Regions from separate parts of the Neobacillus camarae genome, predicted to be linked through region 1. Evidence: riboswitches for the same ligand, from Rfam matches in the RefSeq annotation. Region 1 holds a riboswitch; each other region holds the start of a gene.
What was found. Region 1 has a riboswitch for lysine ahead of dapA (4-hydroxy-tetrahydrodipicolinate synthase). Riboswitches for the same ligand answer to the same signal wherever they lie in the genome.
Positions count from the first base shown of each region.

Region 2: linked by a shared signal. The riboswitch ahead of ACY8D0_RS00475 (transporter substrate-binding domain-containing protein) and the one ahead of dapA (4-hydroxy-tetrahydrodipicolinate synthase) in region 1 are both predicted to bind lysine.
Region 3: linked by a shared signal. The riboswitch ahead of ACY8D0_RS21000 (aspartate kinase) and the one ahead of dapA (4-hydroxy-tetrahydrodipicolinate synthase) in region 1 are both predicted to bind lysine.

Region 1 covers NZ_JBUCKX010000003.1:405,965-410,243, forward strand. Annotated here, with positions in the region: gene ACY8D0_RS17200 (hypothetical protein) at 209-649, opposite strand; gene ACY8D0_RS17205 (HAD family hydrolase) at 930-1,760, shown strand; lysine riboswitch at 1,857-2,037, shown strand; gene dapA (4-hydroxy-tetrahydrodipicolinate synthase) at 2,163-3,065, shown strand; gene ACY8D0_RS17215 (long-chain-fatty-acid--CoA ligase) at 3,093-4,279, opposite strand, start outside.
Region 2 covers NZ_JBUCKX010000001.1:103,425-107,703, forward strand. Annotated here, with positions in the region: gene ACY8D0_RS00455 (phospholipase) at 1-239, shown strand, start outside; gene ACY8D0_RS00460 (DUF805 domain-containing protein) at 381-728, shown strand; gene ACY8D0_RS00465 (DUF805 domain-containing protein) at 975-1,331, shown strand; gene ACY8D0_RS00470 (MazG nucleotide pyrophosphohydrolase domain-containing protein) at 1,470-1,838, shown strand; lysine riboswitch at 2,037-2,219, shown strand; gene ACY8D0_RS00475 (transporter substrate-binding domain-containing protein) at 2,365-3,207, shown strand; gene ACY8D0_RS00480 (amino acid ABC transporter permease) at 3,596-4,279, shown strand, end outside.
Region 3 covers NZ_JBUCKX010000003.1:1,130,665-1,134,943, reverse strand. Annotated here, with positions in the region: gene uvrC (excinuclease ABC subunit UvrC) at 1-1,558, shown strand, start outside; lysine riboswitch at 1,625-1,803, shown strand; gene ACY8D0_RS21000 (aspartate kinase) at 1,917-3,137, shown strand; gene ACY8D0_RS20995 (YslB family protein) at 3,198-3,653, opposite strand; gene ACY8D0_RS20990 (succinate dehydrogenase cytochrome b558 subunit) at 4,076-4,279, shown strand, end outside.

The sequences.
Region 1 (4,279 bases):
TGCTTATGATGAAGACAGGCTTCGATATTGGTATTCCCTTTTCAGCAAAACAAAATGTTTGCATTAATACCTTTAATATTTCGGATTGCCCGTTGTAAACCCAAATAAAAAGAACCTGGCCAAGCACCAAGTTCTTCCTGAGTGTTCTTTTTCATCTGCATAAATCTTTATTTAAATTTCTCCGGGAACTGCTTAACAATGCCTTCTGTCAAAAATCTCCCATATTGATTAAATGCCTTTCATTCGTGTCAGCCGTTTTAATATCCGCCGGCCAATCCCCCTTGAGGCGGTCCACTACTTCGTTGGTTGTTAATTTTAAGTGGGTATAAAACATGTCACGAAGTTCCGCTTTTGGCCAATTGGGGTTTGCGCTTGATAGGAATGCCACAATTTCGTCCGCCTTCCGGAACCAATCCTTATTGAAGCGGTCCACGCTTGCTTGATCACCTTTTTTAGCGGCATCGATAATTCTTCCAGCTATGACGATATGTTCCTTCAACAAGCTTGTAAACTTGCTGCCAGCTTTTTCTCCGTAGTAAGGTTTAATCAGATTTCCCAGGTCTTCCTGATTTCTCAATAGCCTTGCCAATACATCGTTTTGATGTTTAAGTTTCCCATCCTGCTGACGATTAAACTCCTCGTCCACCATGCATGTTCAATCCATAGCTTTTGCATGTCATATTTTAATTGAATAACTTTTTCATTAATAACGTTCTGCCTTAATGGGGTGGTACCGGCGGCATTAACCGCTGCCGGGATACTTGGTATCGCCAGCAAAAAAGCTAAACCAAGTACAAACTAGCCATTTCTTCAAGGTACTTTTCTCTTTTTCAAAATAATTCCAATTTTAATATTGTTCATTACCCTCTTGTTATGCCCAGTCGGTAAAGTTTTTCATCGCTAGGGAATTTTGATATAGTATAGGATGTATGAGAAATAGAAAGGATACTGACACCATGAAATGCTTATCAATTGACTTAGACGGCACATTATTAAACTCCGACCACGAATTGACGGAAGAAAGCATAAAGGTCCTGCACGAATTGCAACAGAAAGGACATTGCGTTATTTTAAACACCGGGCGGGCTTTGGCCGATGTCATAAAACTGAAGGCTATACAAGACCTGGAGATACCCATTTTTTGTATAAATGGTTCAAACCTTTATTCCGAATCAAAGGAACTGCTTTTTGAAGCAACGATTCCGATGTCCACCTATAAAGAAATTTTTGCGATCTTAAAGAATTTAGGTGTCGGCGTGCTGGTTTACACCAATGAAGGCGGGCTTCCATCGACACTCCCACCACTACACAATAAAACAAAACAAGAACTTGATGACTTATTTGATAATTTTAACTACGACGTGATTACAGAGAAAGAAAATCTGAAAATCTACAAACTGATTGCCCTGGTTTATCAGGACCAAATTGAAAAAATTGAGCTAGTAAAATCAGCCTTGGGAGGGAAATTTGATATCTCCATGGCTTCCTCCTTCCCTAATAATGTGGAAATCACCTCGAGTGAAGCCCACAAAGGTAAGGCGTTATTACGGTATCAGCAGATAATGAACTTCTCTTTTGACGAAATTATTGCCTTTGGCGATGGCGGAAATGATCTGGCCCAATTCGAAGTCGCTACCACCTCGGTGGCGATGGGAAATGCTCCCCAACATGTCCGGCAAAAAGCCGATATTGTAACGAAAACCAATGATGAAGAGGGTTTCGCATATGCAGTCCGCGATTTATTGCAGTTGATAAATTAACGAAAGATTCGAAAAATTTTTCTAAATCCTTGAATTCTCATGGATAATCTGCTATAGTACAGGTAATTACATATTTCTTTACTTCAAACCTTTTGAAGTGAGGATAGAGGCGCAAAAACCATTAGTACATCGTTGGAGGATATTGAGGTCCTGTGATAATGATGGAAAGGGGAATTTGCCGAAGCTGATAGAAGCTCATTTGTTCTTGAAGCTGGTTCTGTCGTTGAATAAGCACAGAACTGTCATATAGGCAACTATATGGAGGGCTATCTCACGCGTGGGAACTTATTTTTGGTTCTATCGCAGCATCGATGCTCTCGTTGCTGCTTTTTTGCGTTGACGTTTGATTTGCCTTTACCACCTCTATTTTTTATAAAAAAATTGAGTTAAAGGGTGAGATAAATGAATTTCGGCCAAGTATTAACCGCAATGGTGACACCATTTGATCAAGAAGGTGAAATTGACTTTCCTGCATTAAAAATTTTAGTGAATCATTTAATTGATAATGGGACTGATGGTTTAGTCGTCTGTGGTACGACTGGCGAATCGCCAACCTTGACAACTGAAGAAAAAGTAAAGTTATTTCAATTTGTTGTCACTGAAGCAGCGGGAAGAGTTCCTGTCATTGCAGGAACAGGCTCCAATAACACGCGGGCTTCTATCAATCTAACAAAAAAAGCGGAGGAAGCTGGAGTCGACGGAATCATGCTGGTGGTTCCCTATTATAATAAACCTTCCCAGGAAGGGTTATATCAACATTTCAAGACTATAGCAGAATCCACACGATTACCGGTCATGCTTTATAATATTCCTGGACGGAGTGTGGTCAATTTGGAAGTGGACACCATTGTCCGGCTTTCCCAAATCCACAATATCGTCGCCGTTAAGGAAGCAAGCGGCAACTTGGATAACATGTCCGCTATCATCAGCGAAACGCCTAGTGACTTTACCCTATACAGTGGTGACGATGCTTTGACTTTGCCAGTTCTGGCGATTGGTGGTGCAGGAGTCATCTCTGTTGCTTCCCATATTATCGGCAATGAACTTCAAGAGATGATAACAAACTTTAAAAATGGGGATGTTCAGGCAGCAGCAGTTGCCCATCGCCGTCTTCTCCCAACCATTAAAGCTTTGTTTGCGTTACCAAGCCCATCTCCGGTCAAAGCGGCTTTGAATATGTGCGGTATCCAAGTCGGGGATGTCCGCTTGCCGATGGTCCCGTTAAACGACGAACAAAAACGGACTTTGCAAAACTTTTTGCCTACACTAAAGGTAAAAGCATTAATCAAAGAGCAGCCAATCTAAATGGGCTGCTCTTTTTTTCCATTCGTATTAGTTCACTTTCTTTGGACCGGTCCAGTGCAATTCTCTTAATCGGTACTTTTGTAATTTACCTGTGGCTGTTTTAGGAAGTGCGTCTACAAACTCAACTACCTTTGGCGCTTTGAAGTGGGCCATTTCCGAACGGCAAAACTCAATAATTTCGGCTTCGGTTGGCGTTGCACCCGGCTGCAATACTATAATGGCCATCGGTACCTCACCCCACTTTTCATCAGGGATGGCGATTACCGCACATTCCAAAACTGCCGGATGCCGGTACAGGACACCCTCCACTTCCGTAGATGATATATTTTCACCTCCGGAAATGATTAAATCTTTAGCCCGGTCACGGATTTCAATATAACCGTCAGGATGTGTAACCGCCAAATCACCGGTATGGAACCATCCGTCCCTGATGGCAGCTGCCGTGGTGACAGGGTCCTTATAATAGCCTGCCATAACGACATTCCCACGGGTAATGATTTCACCCAATTCCTCTCCATTCCAGGCCACTTCTTCCCCATCTTGATGAACCACCCTAGTTTCCCCGTTAAACGCAAGCTCGATCCCTTGCCTTGCCTTAATGACAGCTTGTTCTTCAGAAGATTTGGAATCGAACTCATTTTTCCACTCACAGTAAAGGATGAACGGGGAGGTTTCAGTAAGGCCATAAACGTGCATCATTTTTAAACCAAGTATCTCTTGTGCTTTTTTAATCAGAGCGGCTGCAGGAGGTGCCCCTGCTGTAGCCATTCGCGGATTGGTCTTGATGTGGACCTCTTTCGCTTTTGGATCATTGACAAGCATATTGACGACAGTTGGTGCCCCACATAGAAGGGTAATTTTTTTTGTTTCGAATAAATTTAAAATAAGCGGAGGGTCGACCTTTCTTAAGCAAACATGAGTGCCCCCTGCAGCAGTAAGGGCCCATACGCCGCCCCAGCCGTTGGCATGGAACATCGGCAATGTATGCAGGTAGACATCGTCATGGTTAACGCCCAGGTGATACATAAAATTAGCCGCATTCATGTAGTTGCTTCGATGTGTCAGCATAACCCCCTTCGGTTTAGAAGTAGTTCCGCTTGTGTAATTAAGAGTCAAAAGTTGGTTTTCATCGATTTCCACTTCCGGCAGTCCGTCCGCCTCCGGGGCATGCTGGAGGAGATCTTCATAATCGACTCCTATTAAAGCGGTTTCAA
Region 2 (4,279 bases), on a different contig from region 1:
GGTGCGGACCAGGCTGCAGCGGGCCGGGAAAGCCAGTCAATGATGTGGATACCTGCTGTTATCATCATGATCACTGTATTGGCAGAGGGAGGCCAGCATGTGATTGTGACCGGGAATTTTTGCACTGCCTTAAATCAAAAATCAACCCTTCCACTCAAAAGGGGCGGGATGCCCGCACCATGTACCAGTTCATGAAACTGAAAACAGCTTTTACCTGCCCGCCGCCAAGAAGATTTTAAGCAGGATAACCAAGCCTCAAACATTAAATCATGATTATGGACAGGAACTAAGAATGGGAATCGAAAAAAAGATGGAATGTGTAACGGAGTTAAAGCATCTAATTTTAAAGAAAGACAGTTTTTAGAGAGGGGGAATGAAGGTTGGATTGGTATTTGAAGGTGCTTAAGAATTATACAGGATTTCAAGGAAGAGCCCGCCGCATGGAATATTGGATGTTTGCCCTGATTAATTTCATTATTGCATTGGTTATTGGATTGCTGGAAATGATTATTGGAATTCCGCAAGTTATTTCAACGCTGTATACATTGGCGATTCTTTTGCCTTCTTTGGCCGTGGGAGTTCGCAGGCTGCATGATACAGGCAAAAGCGGCTGGTGGTTATTGATCAGTTTAATTCCTTTCATTGGCGCAATCATTTTAGTGGTGTTTTTCTTCCTAGACAGCAGCCCGAACGATAACCAATATGGGCCTAACCCCAAAAATCCATAATTAGTTCGTAGAATGATAAAGGTGTTCCGGCAGCGGCTGGAACACCTTTTTTTAAAAGAAATCATTGTCCCACATTTTGTCACATGATAAAGTAATCTTAGTATAATTGAAGAATTTTGCAGGAATTAATCAAAATATGTAGAATTCAGAAAGTATCAATTTCCGCAGGAATCCTGTACAAGATAAACAAATGGAAACATGTATGGGAATTGAGTATAAAAAGAATGATTTATTGGGGGAATTAAGGTGGATTGGTATCTCAAGGTAATAAAAAACTACACGGGCTTTTCGGGACGAGCCAGCCGGCAAGAGTATTGGATGTTTACTCTTTTTAATTTCATTTTTGCGGCTGCGATTGGGTTCGTTGAAGGTTTGTTTGACCTTCCGCAATTTCTTTCAGCGCTCTACACATTGGCGGTACTTTTGCCTTCCTTGGCTGTAGGAATCCGTAGATTGCACGATACGGGGAAAAGCGGCTGGTGGCTGTTAATCAGCTTGATTCCACTTGTGGGAGGAATTGTTCTATTAGTCTTCATGTGTCAGGATAGCTACCCGAATGATAATAAATATGGGCCAAACCCAAAAATGGGCTATAAATATTGATATATGTTACGAGGTGTTCCAACATAATTTGGAGCATCTTTTTTTGTATCGAAGCTCCCAATGAACATGAATTCATTTTAATTAAGGAATATAATGGACAGGATATCATGACAAGAAACGAACCCCGAGGTGTACAAAATGCGAGATTTACAAAAGTTCACGGTACAATACCACAAAGATATGAACTGGGAAATAAGTAAGGAAAGCTATAAGGACAGCAAAACCTCTCTTCTGACGAATTACATGCTGCTGACGACTGAGGTGGCCGAGGTGGCCGAAGAGCTGCGCCGGGCTTTTAATCTGACCATTGAACATATGGAAAAGGGCGCAGATGAAGACACTGCGTTTGAATGGGCGAAACAGGCTGTGAAACAGGACATAGGCAAGGAATTTGCGGACTGTTTGGCTTATATCTGTAAGATTGCCAATTTTTTTGAGATTGATTTGGAACAAAGCTTTTATGAGAAGATGGAAGAAGTGAAAAATCGAGTGAATAAAGATAAGTAAACTTTCTTAGTAAAATTTGGTTTTTATTTTCACGGGCCATTTTAGGATAAGCTGAAAAACCCAAGAATACGAAAGGATGTCTAATAGACAGAGGTTTTATCAGACATAATATTGTCAGAATAACGAAATAGTTTAGGTTGACATTCTTAAATTATTATTATATAAATATACTATAATTTAATAAGGCCTCGCTTTTTACAGCGGGGTAGAGGCGCGGTATTTAACAGTCCTTAGTGGAGCCTGAGAAGCAATGAGGCTAAGGAGAAGGAAATGCCGCCGAAGCTTGTAATAGACTCAACTATTACTTGCTGGGTCTGCAGTAAATAACTGCAGGACTGTCTCGATAAACTTCCCGGTTTATTGAGGAGTGCTATCTCGATTGAGAAAAAGAGGGGAATTAAGGACGGCTTATGATTATTTATGGCGACCTGAGTTCATCTCAGGTCGTTTTTATTTTGTCAAAAGTCTAGATTACCATCTGAATCCTAAATAGATAGCAAAAAAAACATTGGGGGAGAGGAAAAAAATGAAAAAAACTTTATCCATTTTTATTGTTATGCTTGTATCCATCGTCATGTTAGCGGCTTGCGGATCCAGTGATTCTTCTGAATCCAAAACGGCCTCAGCAAAAGATGATAACACGTTTAAAGTAGGTATGGAAGCAGGTTATGCGCCATTCAATTGGACGCAAAAAGATAATTCCAACGGCGGTGTCAAAATCGAGGGCACTTCCGAATATGCGGGCGGTTATGACGTGGAAATTGCCAAGAAAATTGCTGATGGATTAGGCAAGAAATTAGTGATTGTGAAAACAGAGTGGGACGGCCTTGTACCTGCGTTAACTTCAGGAAAAATTGACGCGATTATCGCTGGTATGTCCCCGACTGCCGAACGGAAAAAGACCATTGATTTCTCTGACAATTATTATAAATCCAATTTAGTTATGGTGGTTAAAAAGGGCGGAGAATACGAAAATGCCACTGCCATCCAAGATTTTAAAGGTGCAAAAATCACAGCACAATTAAATACCTTCCACTATTCCGTTATCGATCAAATTAAAGGGGTCAGCAAGCAGCCGGCAATGGACAACTTCCCTGCGATGAGGGTGGCTCTGGAGTCAGGTGTGATTGATGGTTACGTTTCAGAGCGTCCGGAAGCGGTCAGTGCTTCCAATGCTAATGACCACTTTGCCATGGTCGAGTTCAAAGAAGGCTTTAAGACTTCCGATGATGATACGGCCATCGCGGTTGGGGTTCAAAAAGGCAGTGAGTACACAAAGCAAATCAACGAAATCCTTTCTGGCATATCCGAGGACGACCGCACCAGCATCATGGATGAAGCCATTAAAAATCAGCCTGCAGCAAAATAACAAGCTGTGTTAGACCGGCTGCATCGAATGCAGTCGGTTTTTATTATGTGTGGTGGAGGAAAATGAGGCTCTCATTGACCCCAGGATTGACTACCGAACTGAGTTAGGTCAACTAAGGAAGGGGCGATAATCAAAGTTTATTGCCGACCGAACAAAGGAAATTTCGGTCAGTTGGGTAGGTAAGCGGGCTTATTAACGACTGAATGAAGAGAATTTTGGTCCGTAGGGTAGGCAATCAAGCTTATTACCTACCGAACTGACTGGACTGGATTGAGCAAGGGAGCCAATAAGGAACGAACACAATATCCTTAATGAACACGCCCTGACCCAATAGAATCAAAATAAACACTATCTAAATATGAAAAACAGCAAATTAGGAGGAGAACTTATGACGTTAGATTGGTTAATGACCATCATACGGGAAAACTGGCCGATGTTTCTTCGCGGCGCTGGACTGACGCTGCTCATCTCGTTAATCGGAACGCTCATCGGCTCGATTATTGGAATGTTGATAGGGGTCATCCGTACCATACCGGTGCCGGAAGCAGGAGCAAAAAAAGGCCTGTTAAAAGTGGTTAATGCAATTTTATCGATTTATATAGAGTTTTTCCGCGGCACTCCGATGATTGTACAGGCCATGGTCATTTATTACGGTTCCGCCCTTGCCTTTGGCTTTGACATGGACCGGATCGCAGCGGCGATTTTCATCGTATCCATTAATACGGGTGCCTATATGTCCGAGATTGTCCGGGGCGGGATTCTTTCCATCGACAAAGGCCAGTTTGAAGCCGCGCATGCAATTGGGATGAATCACTTTCAAACGATGATGAATGTGGTACTGCCCCAGGCCATCCGGAATATTCTGCCGGCAACCGGGAATGAGTTTGTCATCAATATCAAAGACACATCCGTATTGAACGTGATTTCAGTTTCTGAGTTATTTTTCCAAACCAAATCGATTGCGGGAAATAACTTCCGCTATTTTGAATCCTTCTTTGTGGCAAGTATTCTATATTTAATCATGACGTTTACGGTTACGAGAATTCTTCGTTATGTGGAGCGAAAACTGGAT
Region 3 (4,279 bases), 720 kb from region 1:
AGCATTACTGCTCGAACTAAACCTGATTAAAAAGTACGACCCTAAATACAATATCATGCTAAAGGATGACAAGACGTATCCGTTCATTAAACTGACGGCAGAACGTCATCCGAAACTGATCATCACGAGAAAAGTCAAAAAAGACAAAGGGAAATACTTCGGTCCGTATCCGAATGTGGGAGCAGCCAACGAAACCAAAAAGCTGCTCGACCGGATTTATCCATTAAGGAAATGTTCCACACTTCCTGACCGCGTCTGCCTCTACTACCACCTAGGCCAGTGTCTGGCGCCCTGCGTCAATGAAGTCGCAGAACAGACTTATAAGGAAATGACCGATGAAATCACCAAGTTTTTAAATGGCGGCTATAAAGAGATTAAAAAAGAGCTAACCGAAAAAATGAGTGCAGCGGCCGATGAACTGGATTTTGAACGGGCAAAAGAATACCGCGACAAAATCGTTCATATTGAAACCATCATGGAAAAACAAAAAATCACCATGACCGATTTCACCGACCGCGACGTGTTCGGCTATTCTGTGGACAAAGGCTGGATGTGCGTGCAGGTTTTCTTTGTGCGTCAAGGCAAGCTGATTGAGAGGGACGTTTCGATGTTCCCAAGCTACAATGAGCCAGAGGAAGAAATGCTTACGTTCCTTGGCCAATTTTATCAAAAGACCAATCACCTAAAACCAAAAGAAATCCTGATTCAGGATGAAGTCGACCAAAGCATGGCCGAGCAGCTTTTAGAAGTAAAAGTGATAAAGCCGCAGCGGGGACAGAAAAAAGATCTCGTCAAAATGGCGATTAAAAATGCCAAAATTGCACTGAATGAAAAATTCTCGTTAATCGAAAAAGATGAGGAGAGAACCATTAAAGCAGTTGAAAATCTGGGAGAATATCTGGGAATCTATACTCCGCACCGGATTGAGGCATTTGATAACTCAAATATCCAAGGTACTGACCCTGTTTCGGCCATGATCGTATTTACAGATGGTAAACCGAACAAGCGGGAATACCGGAAATATAAAATCAAAACCGTACAAGGTCCTGATGATTACGAGTCCATGAGGGAAGTAACTAGAAGGCGGTACTCTAGAGCCTTAAAGGAAGACTTGCCGCTTCCTGATTTAATTATCATTGATGGCGGGAAAACCCATGTGGAAGCAGTCAAAGATGTACTAGAAAATGAGTTAGGCTTGGATATACCGATTGCTGGTCTGGCAAAGGATGAAAAGCACAGAACTTCGCAGCTTCTGTACGGCGACCCGTTGGAAATCATTCCGCTTGGCAGGAACAGCCAAGAGTTCTATTTGCTCCAGCGGATCCAAGACGAGGTGCACCGCTTTGCGATCACTTTCCACCGGCAGCTCCGCGGAAAAACCGCCTTCCAATCCATGTTGGATGACATACCGGGTGTGGGTGAAAAACGCAAAAAATTATTGCTGAAACATTTTGGATCAGTGAAAAAAATGAAGGAAGCCCGTTTGGAAGATTTCACTGAAATCGGCATTCCGGTTAATGTGGCTGAGGACCTAATGAAAAAACTTCAGACAGACTGATTGTCAGAAAAAAACGATTGTGCTATAATAAGTGAAAATTTAATAACTATCACTTTTACATGTTAAAGTGAAGGTAGAGGTGCGAACTTCAATAGTAGAGGTCCGGAGAAGGATGAGCTTCGAGGAAGGGCTTTGAAAGGGGATGTTCGCCGAAGTAAAGGAAAACTCATTGTTTTCTTTGCTGGTTTTGCATTTAAGAGATGCGGGACTGTCAGGATCAACCGTCTTGGAGAGCTATCTTTCATTGTGTATGCATGAACTTTTCTTCGTGTTTAACAAGCAATGGGATAATCTCCCGTTGCTTTTTTATTTGGAAGAAAATAATAAAGATAGTTGAAAGGCGAAAGAGGGAGAAGACATGGGGCTAATTGTACAAAAGTTTGGAGGAACCTCCGTAGGCAGCATCGACCGCATTCTCAATGTAGCCGGACGTGTTAAAGAGGAAATAGACAAGGGGAACCAAGTAGTCGTAGTGGTTTCCGCAATGGGGAAAACCACCGACCAATTGGTGAACATGGCAAAGGAACTGTCACCGCAGCCAAACAAGCGGGAAATGGATATGCTTCTGACGACTGGAGAGCAGGTCACAATATCATTACTATCGATTGCTTTGAACCAAAAAGGGGTAGATGCCATTTCTTATACCGGATGGCAGGCGGGGATCGTCACCGAGCCGGTCCATGGCAATGCTAGAATTGCTAGAATTGACACCAACGCCATTGCACAGCAGCTTTCCAATGGGAAGGTTGTCATCGTGGCAGGATTTCAAGGAGTCACAGAGGACGGGGAAATTACCACGCTGGGCCGTGGCGGGTCCGATACGACGGCTGTTGCTCTGGCAGCTGCCCTAAAGGCGGACCGTTGCGATATATATACCGATGTGACCGGCGTTTTTACAACCGATCCGCGCTATATAAAGAATGCCCGTAAACTATTATCGGTTTCCTATGATGAGATGCTGGAACTGGCCAACCTTGGAGCAGGCGTATTGCATCCAAGAGCAGTTGAATTTGCGAAAAACTATCAGGTCCGTCTAGAAGTCCGGTCAAGTATGGAAAAAGAAGAAGGCACTGTAATTGAGGGGGAAGCTACAATGGAACAAAATTTAGTTGTCCGGGGAGTCGCATTTGAGGACGAAATCACCAAGGTAACCGTGTTGGGATTGACCAATTCGTTAACCAGTTTATCAACCATCTTTACAACTTTGGCAAAAAATCATATTAACGTTGATATCATCATTCAAAGCACAACCGAGGCAGGAACGGCTAACCTTTCCTTCTCCATCCATACCAATGATTGGTTGGAAACATTGAATGTACTCGAAGATAACAAGGAGGTCCTGGGATACGAACAGCTGGATGCGGAAAATAAACTGGCGAAAGTATCCATTGTCGGATCAGGCATGATTTCCAATCCTGGTGTTGCGGCTAAAATGTTTGAGATTCTGGCTGAGAACAACATCCAAGTGAAAATGGTCAGCACGTCAGAAATCAAGGTGTCAGCGGTTGTGGAAGAGAAAAACATGCTCAAAGCAGTCGAAGTGCTTCACGATGCATTTGAACTAGGAAGCAAGGAATAAAAAAAGCTTCATAATAAAAAAATGGGAGGATGGCTAAGCCATCCTCCTTTACCTTAGCGGTTAGACAGAATCATTGTGATCCCATTTGACGGTGAATAGAACCCTGTTAGATTTTTTTACAGGATGTTCAAACGTTTCAGCCACTACTTGTTTTTGCAGTTCAATTTGCTGGGCCAAGAATCCCGCTTCCAGTTGGAAATAGTGCTCCGCCTTCGATTTGACGCGCGGGGCGAGCAACGGGGTCGTAAGCTCAATATCCAGCTGATTTTTCGTTTCTTTCATGATTTGAAGAGTTCCCCAAGAGGCTTTGGCAAAAAAATCAATCAGGCTTTCAAAGTCGGCCAATGGGTATTTCCTTGCAAGCCGTTTGCCGGCCCAATACAGGATTTCAGGGGTGTCTTTACCAAAAATCTCCGGCAAGAGAGTTTCTCGGATTAATTCATAACCGAAAATGGATATGGTCCTTGTATCTTCTAAAGTATGAACAGATTGTTCCAGTGCAGTGCTTTCCTTCACGAGTTTCCCCTCTTTCTACGATTCTATTATATACAATCTTGGCCGATTTTTAGTAGCGTTTTTCAAAAAAGCCGGCTGATATTAGTGGAAGTTTTTGCTATTTTACAATACCTTATTTTATGGACTGACGTTATTTTTACCTAAAATAGAAAAACTTTACCCATAAGATGTTGGTAATTTTATGCCAGGCCAGCCAAGTTATAGGAACAACATGCTCTAATATCCCTAAAATGTAAGCGTTTTCTAGTATAATATCAATATATTTTAAAAATTTTATTTTTTCGGCTGTTTTTATGTATCCGTTTCCTTGACGCTCTATAATGATGGGAGTAAAATGGACATGTCACATAATTGTCACAGTGATGCAGAAACACTTAATAGGGAGAATAATCGGTTTTTAAATCTAAAAGGGGGGTAAATCAATGGCGGGGAATCGCGAGTTTTTTAATCGAAGATTGCATTCACTGCTCGGAGTGATTCCAATCGGAGTTTTTCTTTTGCAGCACCTTACAGTCAACCACTTTGCAACAAAGGGGGCTGAGTCTTTCAATACAGCTGCCAATTTTATGGGGAATCTTCCATTCAAAATTGTCCTAGAGACAGTAGTAATCTATTTGCCGCTTCTG